Regions from separate parts of the Flavonifractor porci genome, predicted to be linked through region 2. Evidence: predicted binding sites of a transcription regulator. Region 2 holds the regulator's gene; the other holds the start of a gene.

Region 1 (8,272 bases), on a different contig from region 2:
ACTTAAGGCGTCTGCCTTTAAGTTTCCTTGGCGTGCTCCCATAGCTTGTCCAGTTCTTCCAGAGTCATGCCCTCCATGGACTGATTCTGGGCGGCGGCCTGCTCCTCCACCTTGGCGAAGCGGCCGATGAACTTGTCGGTGGCCTGGCCCAGAGCCTCCTCCGGGTCTACCTTCAGAAAGCGGGAGACGTTGACGGCGGAGAAGAGCAGGTCCCCCAGCTCCTCCTCCACGTTGGTGCCCTCGGCCACGGCGGTTTTCAGCTCCTCCAGCTCCTCGGACAGCTTGTCCAGGGCGCCGGAGATATCCGGCCAGTCGAAGCCCGCCTTTTTGGCCTTTTTCTGCACCTTCTCGGCACGCCACAGGGCGGGCAGAGAGCGGGCCACGGCGTCCAGGGCGTCGGTGTTGGTGGCCTGGCCCTTTTCCCTGCGCTTGAGCTCCTCCCAGTTGGTGAGCACCTCGCCGGTGCCCGACACGCTCACGTCCCCAAACACATGGGGGTGGCGGTAAATGAGCTTTTTGCACACGCCGTCGGCCACATCGTCCAGATCGAACCGGCCGGCCTCCTGTTCCATACGGGCGTGGAAGAGCACCTGGAGCAGCACGTCCCCCAGTTCCTCCTTCAGGTGATCGGGGTTTTGCTCGTCAATGGCCTCCACGGCCTCATAGGCCTCCTCCAGGAAGTTGCGGCGGATGGACTCATGGGTCTGTTCCGCGTCCCAGGGGCAGCCGCCGGGGGCGCGGAGGATGCGTACGATCTCCTCCAGGTCCCGGACGTCATAGGAATCCTTATACTGAAAATCTACCATATTTCAAGGCCTCCTGCAACCTCTTTTTCCAAAAAACTCAGCGGATGCGCAAGAGTTTCGCGATCTTATCGCCCTTGGGCATCATTTCCAGGTCCTCCCTGGACAGCACCTTCAGCACCACGATGAGGATGACGTACACCACCACGCCGGCCAGGATGCCGCCGCCGGTGGCAATGGCGTTCATCAGGAAGGAGCCGGAGAAGAACCGGGCCAGCAGACCCTGGCAGCCCCAGGCCGCCGCCGCCATAAGGAGGGAGGCGATAAGGGGCTTGACAAAGACGGGGATGAGCCGGGGGGGATGGGGCACCATCCGTTTGATGACGATGAGGTTGAGCACCGACACCACCACAAAGCAGGTCAGGGTGCCGATGGGGGCGCCGTAGATCATGAACTTGGGGTTGCCCACCAGGGTGTAGCTGACGATAACCTTGGCCACGCCGCCGATCACCATGGTGATGATGGGCAGGTTGATGATGCCGTTGGCCTGGAGGATGGCGGAGGCCACCACCTGGATGCACACAAAGAGGGAGGCGATGCCCAGGATGGACAGCAGGGGTCCGGCGATGGTCTCATCCACGTTGCCCACGGTGAGCAGCTGGATGATGGGGGTACCCAGGGCGAACAGGCCGAAGCCGCAGGGCAGGGCGATGAGGGCGGACACCCGCATGGCGGACTCGGTGGTGCGGTGGGCGCCCAGGCCGTCCCGCCGGGCGATGCAGGCGGACACGGCGGGCACGATGCAGGCGGTAAAGGGAACCATGAGGTTGAAGGGCAGGTTGTAGATGCTCATGGTCTTGCCGTAGATACCGTACAGTCCCCGGGCGGAGTCCAGCACCGGGTTGAGCTGGGTGTCCGGATTGGTGAGCACCTCCGCCTGGAAGGCGGCCAGGTTGTCCTGGAAGATGGCCACGGCCTTGGGGAAGATGTCCAGCACGCTGTTGGAGATGCCGGTGAGGCCGTCCTGAATGGCGGTGAACACGGTTTGCAGCTGGCTCTGCACCAGGTTGGTGTCAATGAGGTTGACGATGGACAGGGTGCAGGAGCTGAGGGTGATGGGAATGGCCAGCTTGAGCAGGTGGGAGAGGATGCTTCTGCTGCTGTCGGGCACGTCGCTGGAGGGGGTCCGATCCCGCCGGTTGGTGCGGATGTGGTTAAAGACCAGATAGCACACCGACAGAATGGAGCCGATGGACACGCCCAGCAGAGCGCCGGAGGCGGACAGCCGGCTCTTCAGGTCCTGGTCGGGGATGGCGGAGTTGAGGATGAGGAAGGCCAGGGCCAGGCCCAGGAACATCTTGGACAGGGCCTCAATGACCTGGGAGACGCCGGTGGGCACCATGTTCATGTGGCCCTGGGCGTAGCCCCGGAAGGCGGAGCAGATGCAGGTACACAGCACCGCCGGAGACAGGGCCAGCACGGCAAAGACGGCCTTCTTGTTCTGCAGCACATATTTGGCCACAATGGGAGAGAACACCGACATACACACGAAGCTGAGCAGGCCCATGAACAAAAAGGCGAAGAAGGCCACCTGGAACACCCGGGACTTCTGGTTCCGGCGGCCCAGGGTGTTGCACTCGCTTACCGTCTTGGACAGGGCCACCGGCAGGCCTGCGGTGGAGATGGTGAGAAAGAAAGTGTAGATGTTGTAGGCCGCGTTGAAGTCGCCGTAGGCCTCGTCGGACAGCAGGGCGGTCAGTGGGATCTTGTAGATGGCGCCGATGACCTTGACGATGATGGTGGTCATGGCCAGAATGGCCGCCGCGCCGTAAAAGCTATTTTTCTTCTGCTGGTTTGACAACGGTAGTCCCCCTTAATGGTTCTGGAACAGCAGGGGCAGGGCGTAGTCCGCCACTTCCCGTCGCACCCGCTCCAGGTCGATGGTCAAAAAGTCTCCATCCTTGTATATGACCTTGCCCCGGGCCATATTCATCACCACATCGGAGCCGTGGGCAGCGTAGGCCAGGTTGGAGATCACGCTGTGGCAGGGGGTCAGGTTCAGGTGGGAGAAGTCCACCAGGATCAGGTCGGCCTCATAGCCCCCCTGAATCACGCCGGTCTGGCGGCCCAGGGCGATGCCGCCGTCCCGGGTGGCCATCTTCAGGGCGTCCAGAGGCAGCAGGGCCAGGGGATCGCAGCCCGCTCCGTTGTGGAGGATGGCGGCAAACTTCAGGTCGCTGAAGAAGTCGGTGCAGTTGTTGGAGGACACGCCGTCGGTGCCCAGACACACGTTGACCCCCGCCTTCTTCATGGCGGGCACCGGGGCGATGCCGCTGCCCAGCTTCAGGTTGGAGATGGGGTTGTGGATGGCGGAGATCCCCTTCTCGGCCATGATGGCCCAGTCCTCCGGGGTGGTCCACACGCAGTGGGCGGCAATGGCACGGCCGTCCCACACGCCGTAGTCGTTGAGGGTCTGGATGGGGGTCTTGCCGTGGCGGGACAGGCAGGCCTCATGCTCGGCGCGGGTCTCGGAGATATGGACGTGCATCCCCAGATCGTGCTCCCGGGCGTAGTCGGCCATCCACTGCCACAACTCCTTCCGGGAGGTGTACTCCCCGTGGATGGAGGCGTCGATGCGGATCTGACCGTCGTTGTAGTTGTGCCACTTCTCGGTCAGTTCCCGCTGGACCACGCAGTCGTTGTGGGTGGCGGGGTCAAAGGTGTCCCCGAAGAGCACGCCGCCGCAGCACAGGTTGGCGCTGATGCCGGCGGAGGCCACCTCCTGGGCGATGATGTCGGTGTGCATATACATATCGGCAATGGAAGTGACGCCGGAGGCGATCATCTCCGCCAGACCCAGAGTGGTGCAGGCCCGGACGGCCCGGTCGTCCCAGCGGGCTTCCACCGGGAAGATGTAGTTGTGCAGCCAGTCCTGCAGGTTGTTGCCGTCGCCGTAGCCCCGCATGGCGGTCATGGGCACATGGGTGTGGGCGTTGACAAAGCCGGGCATGAGCACGTTGCCGTGGCCGTCGATCTCCTGATCGAAGGGGCCCCAGGGCCGCTCGGTGCCCACCGAGCGGATCTTGGTGCCCTCCACCACCACATAGGCGCCCGGCATAACGGTGCCCGCCTCGTCCATCAGCACGGCGGTGCAGTTGTGAATGAGAATAGACATGGTTCTTGTCTCCTTTGGTCGTGATAAAAGGATATGGGCGGGGGAGACAGCCTTCCCCTGGGGGAAGGTGCCCCAGTGTGTACACTGGGGCGGATGAGGGGAAGAATATCGTCTGCTGCCCGAGCCGGTCTGTATTTCCCCGCGCCTGATTACCCAATCTGCTTCAGGCAGGAGAGCACCAGCCGGGAGAACTTGTCCCTGCAGGCCTCGGCAGCCTCCAGCACCTCCTCCTCGGAGAGGGGCTGGTTCAGGATGCCGGCGGCCATGTTGGAGAGCAGAGTAAAGCCCAGCACCTGCATCCCGCAGTGGCCGGCCACGATGACCTCGGGGGCGGTGGACATACCCACCGCGTCGGCCCCTGCCATGCGGGCAAAGCGCACCTCGGCGGGGGTCTCATACTGGGGGCCGGGGAAGTACATATACACACCCTCCTTCAGGGGAATGCGCAGATCCTTGGCGGTCTTGCGGGCCAGCTCCTGGAGGGCGGGGGTGTACAGGTGGGAGGCGTCGGGGAAGCGGACGCCGAACTGGGGCAGGTTCTCGCCCCGCAGGGGGGACTCCATGAAGATCTTGATCTGGTCGGTGATGAGCATCAGGTCGCCGGCCTTCCAGTTCATGTTGACGCAGCCGGCGGCGTTGGTGACGATGAGGGTATCGCAGCCCAGCAGCCGCAGCACCCGGACGGCGTAGGCCACCTCCTCGTAGGAGTAGCCCTCGTAGTGGTGCATCCGGCCCTGCATGACGGCCACGTTCTGGCCCTCCAGAGTGCCGAACACCAGGCGGCCCTTATGGCCGGGGGCGGTGGAGGCCTTGAAGTGGGGGATCTCCCCGTAGGGCACGGCAATGGGGTTTTCCACAATGTCACCCATGTAGCCCAGGCCGGAGCCCAGGATCATGGCCACCTTGGGGGCAAAGGTACCAATCTTGCCGCGGATGTAGTCGGCGCTCTCCTGATACTGTGCAAAGGTATAGTTCATAAAAAATCCTCCTTAACAGCGGATAACATGAATGGTTTCGTTTCTATTAAAGGTTAATCTATGCAATTATACACCTTGTAATAGGAAAAAGCAATGAGGATTGCAGGGCGGAATGGGGAACAAAAGTTCCAGAACTCCCCTCTTGACTGGTACGTTTGTTCGATATATAATGGAGCCAAAGGGGGGAGCACAGTGGATCTGATGGACAAGCTGACCATTCTGGCGGACGCGGCCAAGTATGACGCCGCCTGCACCTCCAGCGGGTTGGACCGGCGGGGCAGCAAAGGCATGGGGAGCACCATGGCCGCCGGGTGCTGTCACTCCTTCTCCGCCGACGGCCGGTGCATTTCCCTGCTAAAGGTGTTATACACCAACCGCTGCATCTACGACTGCGCCTACTGCGTCAATCGCCGGTCCAACGACCTGCCCCGGACGGCCTTTACCCCAAGGGAGCTGGCGGAGCTGACCATCGGCTTCTACCGGCGCAACTATATCGAGGGCCTCTTCCTCTCCTCGGCGGTGTGGGTCAGCCCCGACCGCACCACCGAGGAGATGATAGCCGCCCTCTCCCTTTTGCGGGGGGAGTACGGCTTTCACGGCTATATCCACGCCAAAGCCATCCCCGGGGCCGACCCGGCCCTCACCCAGCGGCTGGGCCAGCTGGCTGACCGCTTGTCCGTCAACATTGAGCTGCCCAGTGAGGACAGCTTGCATAAATTGTGTCCCGACAAGGAGAAAAAGGCCATTCTGGCCCCCATGGCCCAGATCCGGGACGGCATCACCCAATCCAAAGGGGAGCTGGTGAAGTACAGGCACGCCCCCCGGTTTGCCCCGGCGGGCCAGTCCACCCAGATGATCATTGGCGCCACTCCCGAGAGCGACAAGCACATTTTGACCCTGACCCAGGCCTTATATGACCAATATAAGCTGAAGCGGGTGTTTTTCTCCGCCTATATGCCGGTGTCCGACAGCGCCCTCCTCCCTGCCCGGCGGGACTTCAAGCCCCCCCTGCTGCGGGAGCACCGGCTGTACCAGGCCGACTGGCTGCTGCGGTTCTATCACTTCCGGGCGGAGGAGCTGCTGGACGAGGCCCACCCCAACTTTGACACCCGGGTGGACCCCAAGTGCGCCTGGGCCCTGGGGCACATGGAGCAGTTCCCGGTGGAGGTGAACAAGGCCGACTACGAGACCCTGCTGCGGGTGCCCGGCATCGGGGTGGTGTCCGCCCGGCGGATCCTGACCGCCCGGCGGGTGGGACCCCTCACCTTCTCAGGCCTGAAAACCCTGGGGGTGGTGCTGAAACGGGCCCAGTATTTCATTACCTGCTCGGGAAAGATGCTGGAGGGGTTAAGGGTGAACCCCGACGGGGTGCTCCGCCACCTGGTGGCCCTGGAAAAGCCGGCCCTGGCGGGGAATGAGCCGGAGCAGCTGTCCCTGTTTTAAAGGGCGGCGGGCCGTCGGGGACGCCGGCCCCTACGCCAAATCGTAGGGGGCGGCCTCTGGACGCCCCGTTGCCTGCCTGTCCTATCCCGGTGTGAAAGGAGGTCCCTATGGATTGGCCCAGGTTTTCCTATTCCTATGACGGCAGTTTTGCCGGGTTCCTTACCTGTGTGTTTGAGGCCTACGCCAATAAGGAGGAGCCCGCCTGTTTCCTCACCTACGGGGACGGCCGGGTGACCCTGTGGCCCGAGCGGACGGTGGACACCGACGACCAGAAGGCCCGGCGGGTGTACCGCTCTCTGGACCGGAGCATGAGCCAGCAGGGCCGCCGCCTGGTGACTTACGGCTTTCTCACCTGCCTGGAGGAGCGGGAGCTCCATCTGTGGGACTTCCTCCGGCTGGGCTATGAGCGGGGCCCGTCGGTGGTGCGGGATCTCACCGACCCCCGGGTGGCCGTCCTGGGCAAGGCGGTCCAGCACCTGACCCACGAGGCCCACCTGCTTAAGGGTTTCACCCGCTTTTCCGACCAGGACGGGGCCCTGGTGGGAGAGATCGAGCCCAAAAACCGGGTACTCCCCCTGCTGCGGCCCCACTTTGCCGCCCGCTACCCCGGGGAGAAGCTGGTGCTCTACGACCGCACCCACCGGGAGGCCCTGTTCTGCCAGAGGGGGAAGTGGGCCATCGTGCCTCTGGACCGGTTTGATCTGGCCCCACCCAGGGCGGGCGAACTGGATTGGCGGGCCCTGTGGCGGCGGTTTTATGATACCATCGCCATTGAGGGCCGCTATAACCCCAAATGCCGCATGACCCATATGCCCAAACGGTACTGGGGTACCATGACGGAATTTCAGCGGGAGGAGCCCCCTGCCCCTGGCTCTATCGTACAGATTTGAACACAGGCTGTCCGACGCGCTGCAAAATTGCGGCGCGTCCTGTTTTTTCCCGGGAAATCAGGCAGGAAGGGATTCTTCCGGAGACGAATTTTCTTGACAGAAGAGGCGGACAGCCTTAAAATAGTTTCGGTGCATTTTTTGAAGGGCAAGGGGTACGCTCTTCAAATTTTTGTGCGGGTCGGACAAATCCGTGCCCGCCGCCCACATGGGAATTGAACAAAACGATTGAACGAAAAATCCAAACAGATGGAGGTGTGAACCCGGCTCATGTTGCCTATTATATTAGCAGCCGTCATCGCGTTCGTGGTCGCGGCTGTGGTGTTTTTTGTGCTCGGCATCCAGTACCGCCGCCGCGTGGCGGAGAAGGAGATATCCAGCGCGGAGGAGGAGGCCAAGCGCATCATCAACGAGTCCATCAAGAGCGCCGAGAGCAAGAAGCGCGAGGCCCTGGTGGAGGCCAAGGAGGAGATCCTCCAGGCCCGCAACGAGTACGAACGGGAAGTAAAAGAGCGCCGGGCCGACCTGCAGAAGCAGGAACGGCGCTTGCAGCAGAAAGAAGAGAACCTGGACCGCAAGACCGAGAACATCGAGAAGAAGGAGGACACCCTGCAGCGCAAGCTGGCCGAGCTGGAAGAGGCCCGGGAAGAGGTGGCCACCGTCAAAAAGACCCAGATGGAAGTGCTGGAGCGCATTTCCGGCTTCACCGCGGAGGAGGCCAAGGATTACCTGATCAGCCAGCTGGCCGAGGAAGTGACTCACGAGTCGGCCATGAAGGTGCGGGAGATCGAGGCCCAGTTCAAGGAGGAGGCCGACCAGCGTGCCAAGGAGATCCTGTCCCTGGCCATCCAGCGCTGCGCCGCGGACCATGTGGCGGAAGCCACCGTCTCTGTGGTACCCCTGCCCAACGATGAGATGAAGGGCCGCATCATCGGCCGCGAGGGCCGCAACATCCGCACGCTGGAGACCCTGACCGGCGTGGACCTGAACATCGACGACACCCCCGAGGTGATCACCGTCTCCTGCTTCGATCCTGTCCGCCGGGAG
Region 2 (8,272 bases):
GCAGCTGGAGCATGGCCATGGGAGTGAAGAGCAGCAGGATACGCAGGTAGCAGGCGGTATCCGCCAGCAGCAGGTCGCTGGCCCCCAGCAGACGGGCCAGAGGCTCTGCGCCGAAGGCTGCCAGCAGGGCAAAGAATACCCCGGCGCACACTGCCGTCACCGCCAGAAAGCCAAAGGTGTGCCGGGCTCCCTCCAGGTCCCCCGTCCCCATCCGGTGGGACACCACGGCACTGCCGCCGGTGCCCAGCATGATACCCACCGCCAGCACGATGCTGATGGCGGGGTAGGCGATGTTGATGGCAGCCAGGGCGTTCTCGCCCACCAGCCGGGAGGTGAGCACCCCGTCCACAATGGTGTACAGGGAGGTCACCAGCATCATGATGGTGGTGGGCAGGGCAAAGCGGAGCAGTCCGCCCAGAGTAAAGTCCTGATCCAACCGGTTTTTCATGGCCTGTTCCCTCCATTTCCAGCAAGCGTTTACAAGCAGCACAAATCATGATAAGCTATCGGGTAACCCGATAGTCAAGAGGGAGGTTTGCGCCATGGATCAAACGGAGATGCGCTTTACCACCGGGGAGTTTGCGGCCCTGTGCGGCGTCACCAAGCACACCCTGTTCCACTACGATGAGATCGGCATCTTCTCTCCCGCCATCCGGGGGGAGAACGGCTACCGTTACTACGCCCCAGTGCAGATCGAGGTGTTCCAAGTCATTTCCGTCCTCAAGGAGCTGGGAATGCCCCTGTCCGACATCAAGGCCTACCTGGACCGGCGCAGCCCGGAGGCGCTGCTGGAGCTGCTGGAAGAGGAGGCGGCCGCCCTGACGGAGAAGCTGTCCCGGCTGCGTCGGCTGCGGACCCTGATCCGCCGGAAAGCGGAGCTGACCCGGCAGGCTCTGGCTGTTCAGCCCGGCCAGGTAGTGGTGGAGGAGTGGCCCCAGCGGTGGTATGTGGCCACCGCCGCCCCCGGTATCACCGACGTGGGCAAATACGTCCACATCCTGGCCCGCCATCTGGAATACTGTGAGGCCCATCAGGTGGCCAGCCCCTACGCCCTGGGGGCCATCCTGCCGGTGGGGGCCGCCCGGCGGGAGGACTGGGAGGGCTATACCTACTGCTACACCCAGGTGGACAGGCCCATCGGAGGAGTGCGGCTGCTCACCGCTCCGGCGGGACGTTATCTGACCTACTTCCATGCCGGCAGTTTTGACACCGTTCGGGAGGGCTACCGGCGGCTGCTGGAGTGGGCCGATGTCCACGGCCTGGCACTGGGGGAGCTGTTCTGGGAGGATGTGCTGCTGGACGAACTGCGGGCAAGGGCTACGACCAGTATCTGCTGCGGCTGTCGGTGTTTCTCCCGGAGGAGACTGACGGCGGAGATCAGGGTGTGCTCTGATCTCTGTCCCCCAGACTGGAATTGAGTTTTTTGACGCTGCGCAGGGCCAGCATATACTGGATACCCCAGATCAGGAAAAAGAGCAGAGTAAAAATAGCCAGATAGCCCAGTACGCCCGTTAGGCTGCGCTCCATCCAGTGACAGAAGTAGGCGGTGGGGATCAACAGGGCGGCCCCCAGCAGGAAGTAAACAGCAGTCTGCCGGGCCAGGCTCCACCGCTCCAGCTCCCACAGCACGGAACCGGCGGCAAAGCCTGCGCCGATCAGGCCGCACAGGGCGGTCTGGATCAGGACAGCCTGGGCCTCACTTCCCACCTGGGCCGCAAAGGTGGGCATACAGGGATAAAAGGCCCCGTTTCCCCAGGACAGGGAGGAAAAAACAGTGATGATATGCCCGATGGCGATCCCCAGAGGAATGCCCAGCAATCCCCGCAGAAGCAAATTCTTTTTCATACGGTTCACCTCACAGACCAAATCGTTTTTTCAGCTTTGGGACATACCGCCTGGAGACATAGGTGGTGGTGCCATCGGTCAGCTTTACCCGGATGGTGCCGGTCAGGCTCAAATCAAAGCTGTGGACCTTTTTCAGATTGATAAGCTCAGAGTTGGAAATACGCACAAAGAGATGGGGGTCCAGCTGCGCCTCCGCCTCGTACAGCCGCAGGCGAAGGGCATACGCTCCCTGATCGGTGGCAGCCAGCACCTTTCCGGCGCTGGCGTATACCCGGATCAGTTCCGCCGGTTCCAGCAGCCGTACCGTCTCGCCCCGACAGCCCGTGATCAGCCGCTGTCCGGCCCGGGAGAGCTGCTCCACCGCCTGCCGCACGTCATCGGTAAGGGCGGCGGTGAAAATAACAGCCTTTGGCTGGACATAGGCCTCGTCAATGCTTACTTCCACTTGCATGGTGATCACCCCTTTCCGTGATGATGCCATTATAGGGAGCGGGTGGGCGAGGTGCAACCCATTTTCCACAGCCGGTCGTTTTGGCCTCACAGGTGGTATGATAGAGAGAAAAAACCACGGTATATTTAGAACAAATGTTTGCAATCATGAGAGGATTATGGTATACTAAAGTCACATAAGACTGGATAAGGAGGGTCTGCCATGAAAACGCTCTCGCCCAAGCAGCAGCAGATCTACGACTATATCATTTCCTTCTCTGCCGAGCACGGCTATCCCCCCTCCGTCCGGGAGATCGGGGCCTATGTGGGGCTGAAATCCCCCTCCACCGTCCACTTTCACCTGAAGGGGCTGGAGTCGGCGGGCCTCATCACCAAGGCGGAGGGCAAGACCCGCTCCATCACCGTGGCCCAGCCGGAGACCCCGGCGGTCCCGGAGGACAAGGTGCCGGTGGTGGGCAGCGTGGCCGCCGGGTCCCCCATTCTGGCCCAGGAGTGCATTGAGGACTATCTGACCTTTGACACCGGCGGGCGGCCCGGGGAGTATTTTGCCCTGAAGGTGCGGGGAGAGTCCATGAAATACGCCGGTATCCTGCCCGGGGACCTGGTGATCGTCCATCAGCAGGCCGATGCCCACAGTGGGGAGATCGTGGTGGCCCTCTTTGAGGACGAGGCTACGGTGAAGACCCTCCGCCGGAAGGACGGCCATGTGTGGCTCATGCCGGAGAACCCGGACTACGAGCCCATCGACGGCGAGGGCTGCGCCATCCTGGGCAAGGTCACCGCCGTGGTACGGCGGTACTGAGATGGACCGGGTGGTCTTTGATACTCCCGTGGGGTCCATGGCCCTGGAGGAGGACGGGGGCGCGCTTGCCGCCCTGTACCTGCCCAATGCCCCCATGCCTCCGGCGGGGGAGGAGACGCCCCTGCTTGCCCGGGGGCGGGAGGAACTGCGGGCCTATCTGGCAGGGGAACGGCGGGACTTCGACCTGCCCCTGGCCCCCCAAGGCACCCCCTTTCAGCACAAGGTATGGTCCGCCCTGGCGGATATCCCCTACGGGCAGACCATCACCTACGGAGAACTGGCCCGCCGGGTGGGCTGCCCCAAGGGCAGCCGGGCGGTGGGCCAGGCCAACCACCGCAATCCCCTGCCCATTCTGCTGCCCTGCCACCGGGTGGTGGGGGCCGGCGGGACCCTCACCGGCTACGGGGGCGGACTGAAATTGAAGGAATGGCTGCTGCGACTGGAGGGAATCTTATGAAGAGACTGTTTTCTGCCGCCGACGCCTATATCGCAAAGATGAACTGGAAGGACCTGGCCCTGGTGAAGCTGTGCCTGTGCGCCGCCGGTGTCATGCTGGGGCTGGCCGCTCCCAAACGGGCGCGGAAATGGGCGGCTCTGGGGGCGGTGGTCGTCTTTGTGGCCACCTATCTGCCCATTATGCTGAAATTCCTCCCCCATCTGACTGCCTGGGGGAGAGAGGAGAGGGATGCATGAAGCTGATTACCTGGAACGTCAACGGCCTGCGGGCCTGCCTGGGCAAGGGCTTTCTGGACATCTTCCAGGAGATGGACGCCGACGCTTTTTGCCTTCAGGAAACCAAGCTCCAGCCCCACCAGATCGAGCTGGACCTGCCTGGCTACCACATCTACTGGAACAGCGCCGAGAAGAAGGGCTACTCCGGCACCGCCCTGATCACCAAGACCGAGCCTCTGACCGTGACCTACGGCCTGGGCATCCCGGAGCACGATACCGAGGGCCGGGTGATCACGGCGGAGTATGCGGACTTCTATCTGGTGTGCTGCTATACCCCCAACGCCCAGAACGAGCTGGCCCGCATTGATTACCGGATGCAGTGGGAGGATGATTTCCGGGCCTACCTGATGGCGCTGGACCAGAAGAAGCCGGTGGTGCTGTGCGGCGATCTCAACGTGGCTCATGAGGAGATCGACCTGAAGAACCCCAAGAGCAACCGGGGCAACGCGGGCTTCTCCGACCAGGAGCGGGGCAAGATGACCATGCTGCTCCAGAGCGGCTTTGCCGACAGCTTCCGTGTCCTGTATCCGGACAAGACCGGGGCTTATACCTGGTGGAGCTACCGCTTCAACGCCCGGAAGAACAACGCCGGGTGGCGCATCGACTACTTCATCGTGTCGGAGCGCCTGATGCCCCGGGTGAAGGACCAGATCATCCACGCCGACGTCACCGGCAGCGACCACTGCCCGGTGGAACTGGATCTGGATGGAATGATGTGAAATAAAATGGCCGCCATCAGGCGGCCATTTTATTTTGTGGGCGGGCCGCTATGCGACCCGGCCATATTGACTTTGTTTGGCTAAAATAGGGGAAAATCATGCGTTTTTAGTGACAAAACGCATGAGGATGGTGGCGACCTCAGCGCGGGTGGCGGTGCCGGTGGGATCCAACTTGCCGCCGTCCTTACCGGTGATGAGCTCAGCGCCCACCGCCCAGGTCATGCCGTCGGCCGCCCAGGAGGACACGGTGCCGCCGTCGGAGAAGGTGGTCAGGTCGCCCTTGGCGGTCACATCGCACTTCTTGTACTCGGCATAGCGGTACAGGATGGTGGCCAGCTGCTCCCGGGTCACGGTGTCGTTGGGGGCGAACACGGTGTCGCTGTAACCCTTGACGATGCCCTCAGCAGCCGCCCAGCGGACGGCCTCGGTGTACCACACGCCGCTCTCCACATCGCCGAAGTTCATGGCGTAGTTGGCCACAGGGCTGCCGGCCTGACGCCACAGGATGGTGACGATCATGGCCCGGTTGGTGGTCATGAGGGGGGCGAAGGTGGTGGAGGATGTGCCGTCCATCAGCTTGTTGTCGTAGACGTACTTCACAGCCTCATAGAACCAGTCGTCGGCCTTCACGTCGGTGAAGGGCAGGCCGGTGCTCACAGAACCGTCGTCCTTGGTAAAGGAAGCCTCCACAGTAACGGCAGAAGCGGGCATGGTGAAGGTGTACTTGCCGTCGCCCTTGTCGGTGAGCTTGACCTCGCTGCCGTTCTTGTCGGTGACGGTGAGATCATCCAGCTTATAGCCCTCGTCAGGCTTCACGGTCAGGGTGATGGTGAGGCCCCTGGAGGCGCGGGTACGGCTGGCGGTGACGGCGCCGTTGTCGGCCTTGTCCACGGTGATGGCATAGGTAGTGGAGCCGGTGGGATAGCCCACGCCGCTCACAGTCTCATTCTCGACGCTGCCATCGCTGAGTTCCACGGAAATCACAACATCACCGGGGTCCTTGTTGGTCACGCTCTCCTTGATCTTGGCAACCACATCTTCGTCGGTGGGATTGCCGCCGATGACGGGCTTGATCCGGCCCACGGTGTCCTTGTCCACCCAGATCATCAGGGGAGCGCCGGTTTCACCGGCGGGCTTGAAGGTCACATTGTCAACGGTCAGGCTGGGAATGACCACATCAGAGATGTTGCTGCCGACGGCGTACTCAATGTTGGTGTAGCCGTTGGAATTGAGGACACAGTTTTCCAGAATGATATTCTGGGAATTGTTAACGATAACGGAGGTGTAGGCACCGCCGTTGACGGTGATACCGCTGAGCTTGCCGCTCGTTACGCAGTAGAACTGTACGCCATGCTTGATCTGATTGTTGGTCTCAATGGTCAGATTCCGGATGGTCACATTCTCGCCGCCGGCGGTAATAAATGCGCCGTCAGAGGGAGTTTCCTTACTGCCGCCGGTGTAGGCCAGGGCCTTGCCGGCGCCGTCCAGGGTAACGCCCGCGGGGATGGTGATCGCGGTATTGCTGTCCACATTCTTCAGCAGCTTGATGGTGTCGCCGTCTGCAGCCGAAGCGAGGGCGTCGCCCAGGGTCTTATAATACTTGCCGTCGATCTCGGCCACACCGTCTTCCTTTTCGTTGGGAAGGATGACAAAGTTGCCGTGGGCGTCCGTGGTCACACTGCTGCTCCGGTCCACATAATCGCTTACATCGCTGGAGAAGGTACCGGCGGTGATATTGAGCGTACCTGTTTTAGGAGCTTCAAGTGCGGCAGTTCCACTTCCTCCCCCAATAAATGTGCCCCCTGTAATAGTGGCATTTGCGGGAAGATTTAGACCACCATCGCCGCCTGTATTATCGTTACCTACACTTACTGCAACTCGCGTGGCACTTTTAAATGTACCACCGGAAATAGTTGCGTCAACTACACCACGTTCTCCGGCAATATACAGAGCATAGAAGGGAGTATTACTGCCATGGTCGCATAGTACGGTCTCAAAGGTTCCATTTTTTACCTCTGCATAGCCGTTATTGATCGCCAGTGCGCCCTGAACTCCCGTTACTTTACCGTTATTAAAGTATAGGTTGCCTGCACTAATAAAAGCGTATGCAAAATGACCGGCTGTCCCTGTATCATCTTCGATTGCATTGCAGGCTTCCGATTTGAATTCACCGCCATTGATAATAGCCGTTGCGCCTTCAAAATTATAAACGGAAGAATTACTTTCGAAATAGCCATCCTCAATGGTTAATGATGCGCCTTCCTTGTTCCGAATTGCGGCGCCTCCAAAAACACAGCCTTTGTAAGTCCCGTTTTCAATCAACAAGGTACCGAAATTGTCGATGGCACCCATTCCAACGGTGCCATTCTTTTTACTGGTGGCCATGGAACTGTCAATAGTACCATTACCCTTAATTGTTAATGTACCATAGTTTACAATAGGGCGGCCATTAAAGTTATCAGGAGCCACTGTAATGCAGTGTCCGGCCATATCCAGCACAATATTCTGGCCTTCCTGGATAGTAATGATCTGCTCCGTGGTCATACCGGCAATATCGCTGGTCATGGTCACGGTAGTTTCGGTCCCGTCGGTGGGAACGGCTTCGATGGCAGCCTTCAGGCTGCTGTAAGCATCCTTGTCCTCCGCTGCAAATGCTGACACGGGAAGAATCGTCAGCAGCATCGTCACAACAATAAACAGGCTGCCAAGCCGTGTGCGTGTTTGTTTCATCGCCATGTCCTCCTACATATTATTTTGCATCCCAAGTTGGGGATGCTTACCGCCCTCATTTTAGTCCAAAAGGAAAGTTCTGTCAACCGCAGAAAAAGGAAAATCCGCGAAACGTTGCCGTTTCACGGATTTCTTTGGCTATTTTCCCACTTGAGTCAGCAGATTCTGTTTCAGGTCCCACAGCTTCCGGGACAGGTCCACATAGTAGTTGTGGGGGTTCTCAAACCGCTTTACCTCGTCCCACAGCAGGTCGATCTGCCCGGCGCACCAGGCCCGCATCTCGGCGATGGGCGGGGAGTCGTACACCCGCTTGCCGTTCTGGAACACCGGCACCAGCAGCTCCCTGGCGGTAAAGTTGGTGAACACGCTGCGCTTCCAGGTGGCGTCCGGGTCAAAGAGCTCCAGAGGCTTGCTCTCGTCCACTGTTTCGTCCCACAGGGTGATGAGATCGGCAAAGGCCTTCCCCGTCTCGTTGTCGAAAAGACGGTACACCTTCTTAAAGCCGGGGTTGGTGATCTTGTCCGGGTTGGCGCTGATTTTGATCTTGGGGATGATATTCCCCTCTTTGTCCTCAATGGCGGCCAGCTTGTATACCCCGCCGAACACCGGCTCGCTCTTGGAGGTGATGAGCCGTTCGCCCACGCCGAAGGAGTCGATCTGGGCCCCCTGGAGCAGCAGGTCCCGGATGATATACTCGTCCAGGGAGTTGGAGGCCACGATCTTGCACTCGGTGAGCCCCGCCGCGTCCAGCATCTTGCGGGCCTTCCGGGACAGGTAGGTCAGATCCCCCGAGTCCAGCCGGATGGCGCAGTTGGTGATGCCCTGGGGGAGCAGTACCTCCGTGAAGGCGCGGATGGCGTTAGGTACGCCGGATTTCAGCACGTTGTAGGTGTCCACCAGCAGGGTGGCGGAGTGGGGATAGAGCTGGCAGTAGGTCTTGAAGGCGGTATACTCGTCGGGGAACATCTGGACCCAGGAGTGGGCCATGGTGCCG

Evidence for each region. The regulator LexA, encoded in region 2, represses DNA repair genes until DNA is damaged. The targets are predictions, from matches to a motif close to CNAACANNTGTTNG.
Region 1: WHJ28_RS10805 (putative DNA modification/repair radical SAM protein) is a predicted target of LexA. The motif match lies at 5,012-5,025, and genes of this name have one in related genera.

The regions. Positions count from the first base shown of each region.
Region 1 is NZ_JBBHLB010000011.1:33,135-41,406, forward strand. Features, by position in the region: gene mazG (nucleoside triphosphate pyrophosphohydrolase) at 18-806, opposite strand; gene WHJ28_RS10790 (putative polysaccharide biosynthesis protein) at 844-2,604, opposite strand; gene WHJ28_RS10795 (amidohydrolase family protein) at 2,617-3,918, opposite strand; gene WHJ28_RS10800 (purine-nucleoside phosphorylase) at 4,068-4,895, opposite strand; gene WHJ28_RS10805 (putative DNA modification/repair radical SAM protein) at 5,088-6,338, shown strand; gene WHJ28_RS10810 (TIGR03915 family putative DNA repair protein) at 6,446-7,228, shown strand; gene rny (ribonuclease Y) at 7,496-8,272, shown strand, end outside.
Region 2 is NZ_JBBHLB010000006.1:157,764-166,035, reverse strand. Features, by position in the region: gene WHJ28_RS07555 (MATE family efflux transporter) at 1-448, opposite strand, end outside; gene WHJ28_RS07550 (MerR family transcriptional regulator) at 543-1,418, shown strand; gene WHJ28_RS07545 (DUF3021 domain-containing protein) at 1,378-1,845, opposite strand; gene WHJ28_RS07540 (LytTR family DNA-binding domain-containing protein) at 1,856-2,296, opposite strand; gene lexA (transcriptional repressor LexA) at 2,498-3,097, shown strand; gene WHJ28_RS07530 (methylated-DNA--[protein]-cysteine S-methyltransferase) at 3,099-3,554, shown strand; gene WHJ28_RS07525 (permease of phosphate ABC transporter) at 3,551-3,790, shown strand; gene WHJ28_RS07520 (exodeoxyribonuclease III) at 3,787-4,548, shown strand; gene WHJ28_RS07515 (S-layer homology domain-containing protein) at 4,645-7,278, opposite strand; gene WHJ28_RS07510 (nicotinate phosphoribosyltransferase) at 7,417-8,272, opposite strand, start outside.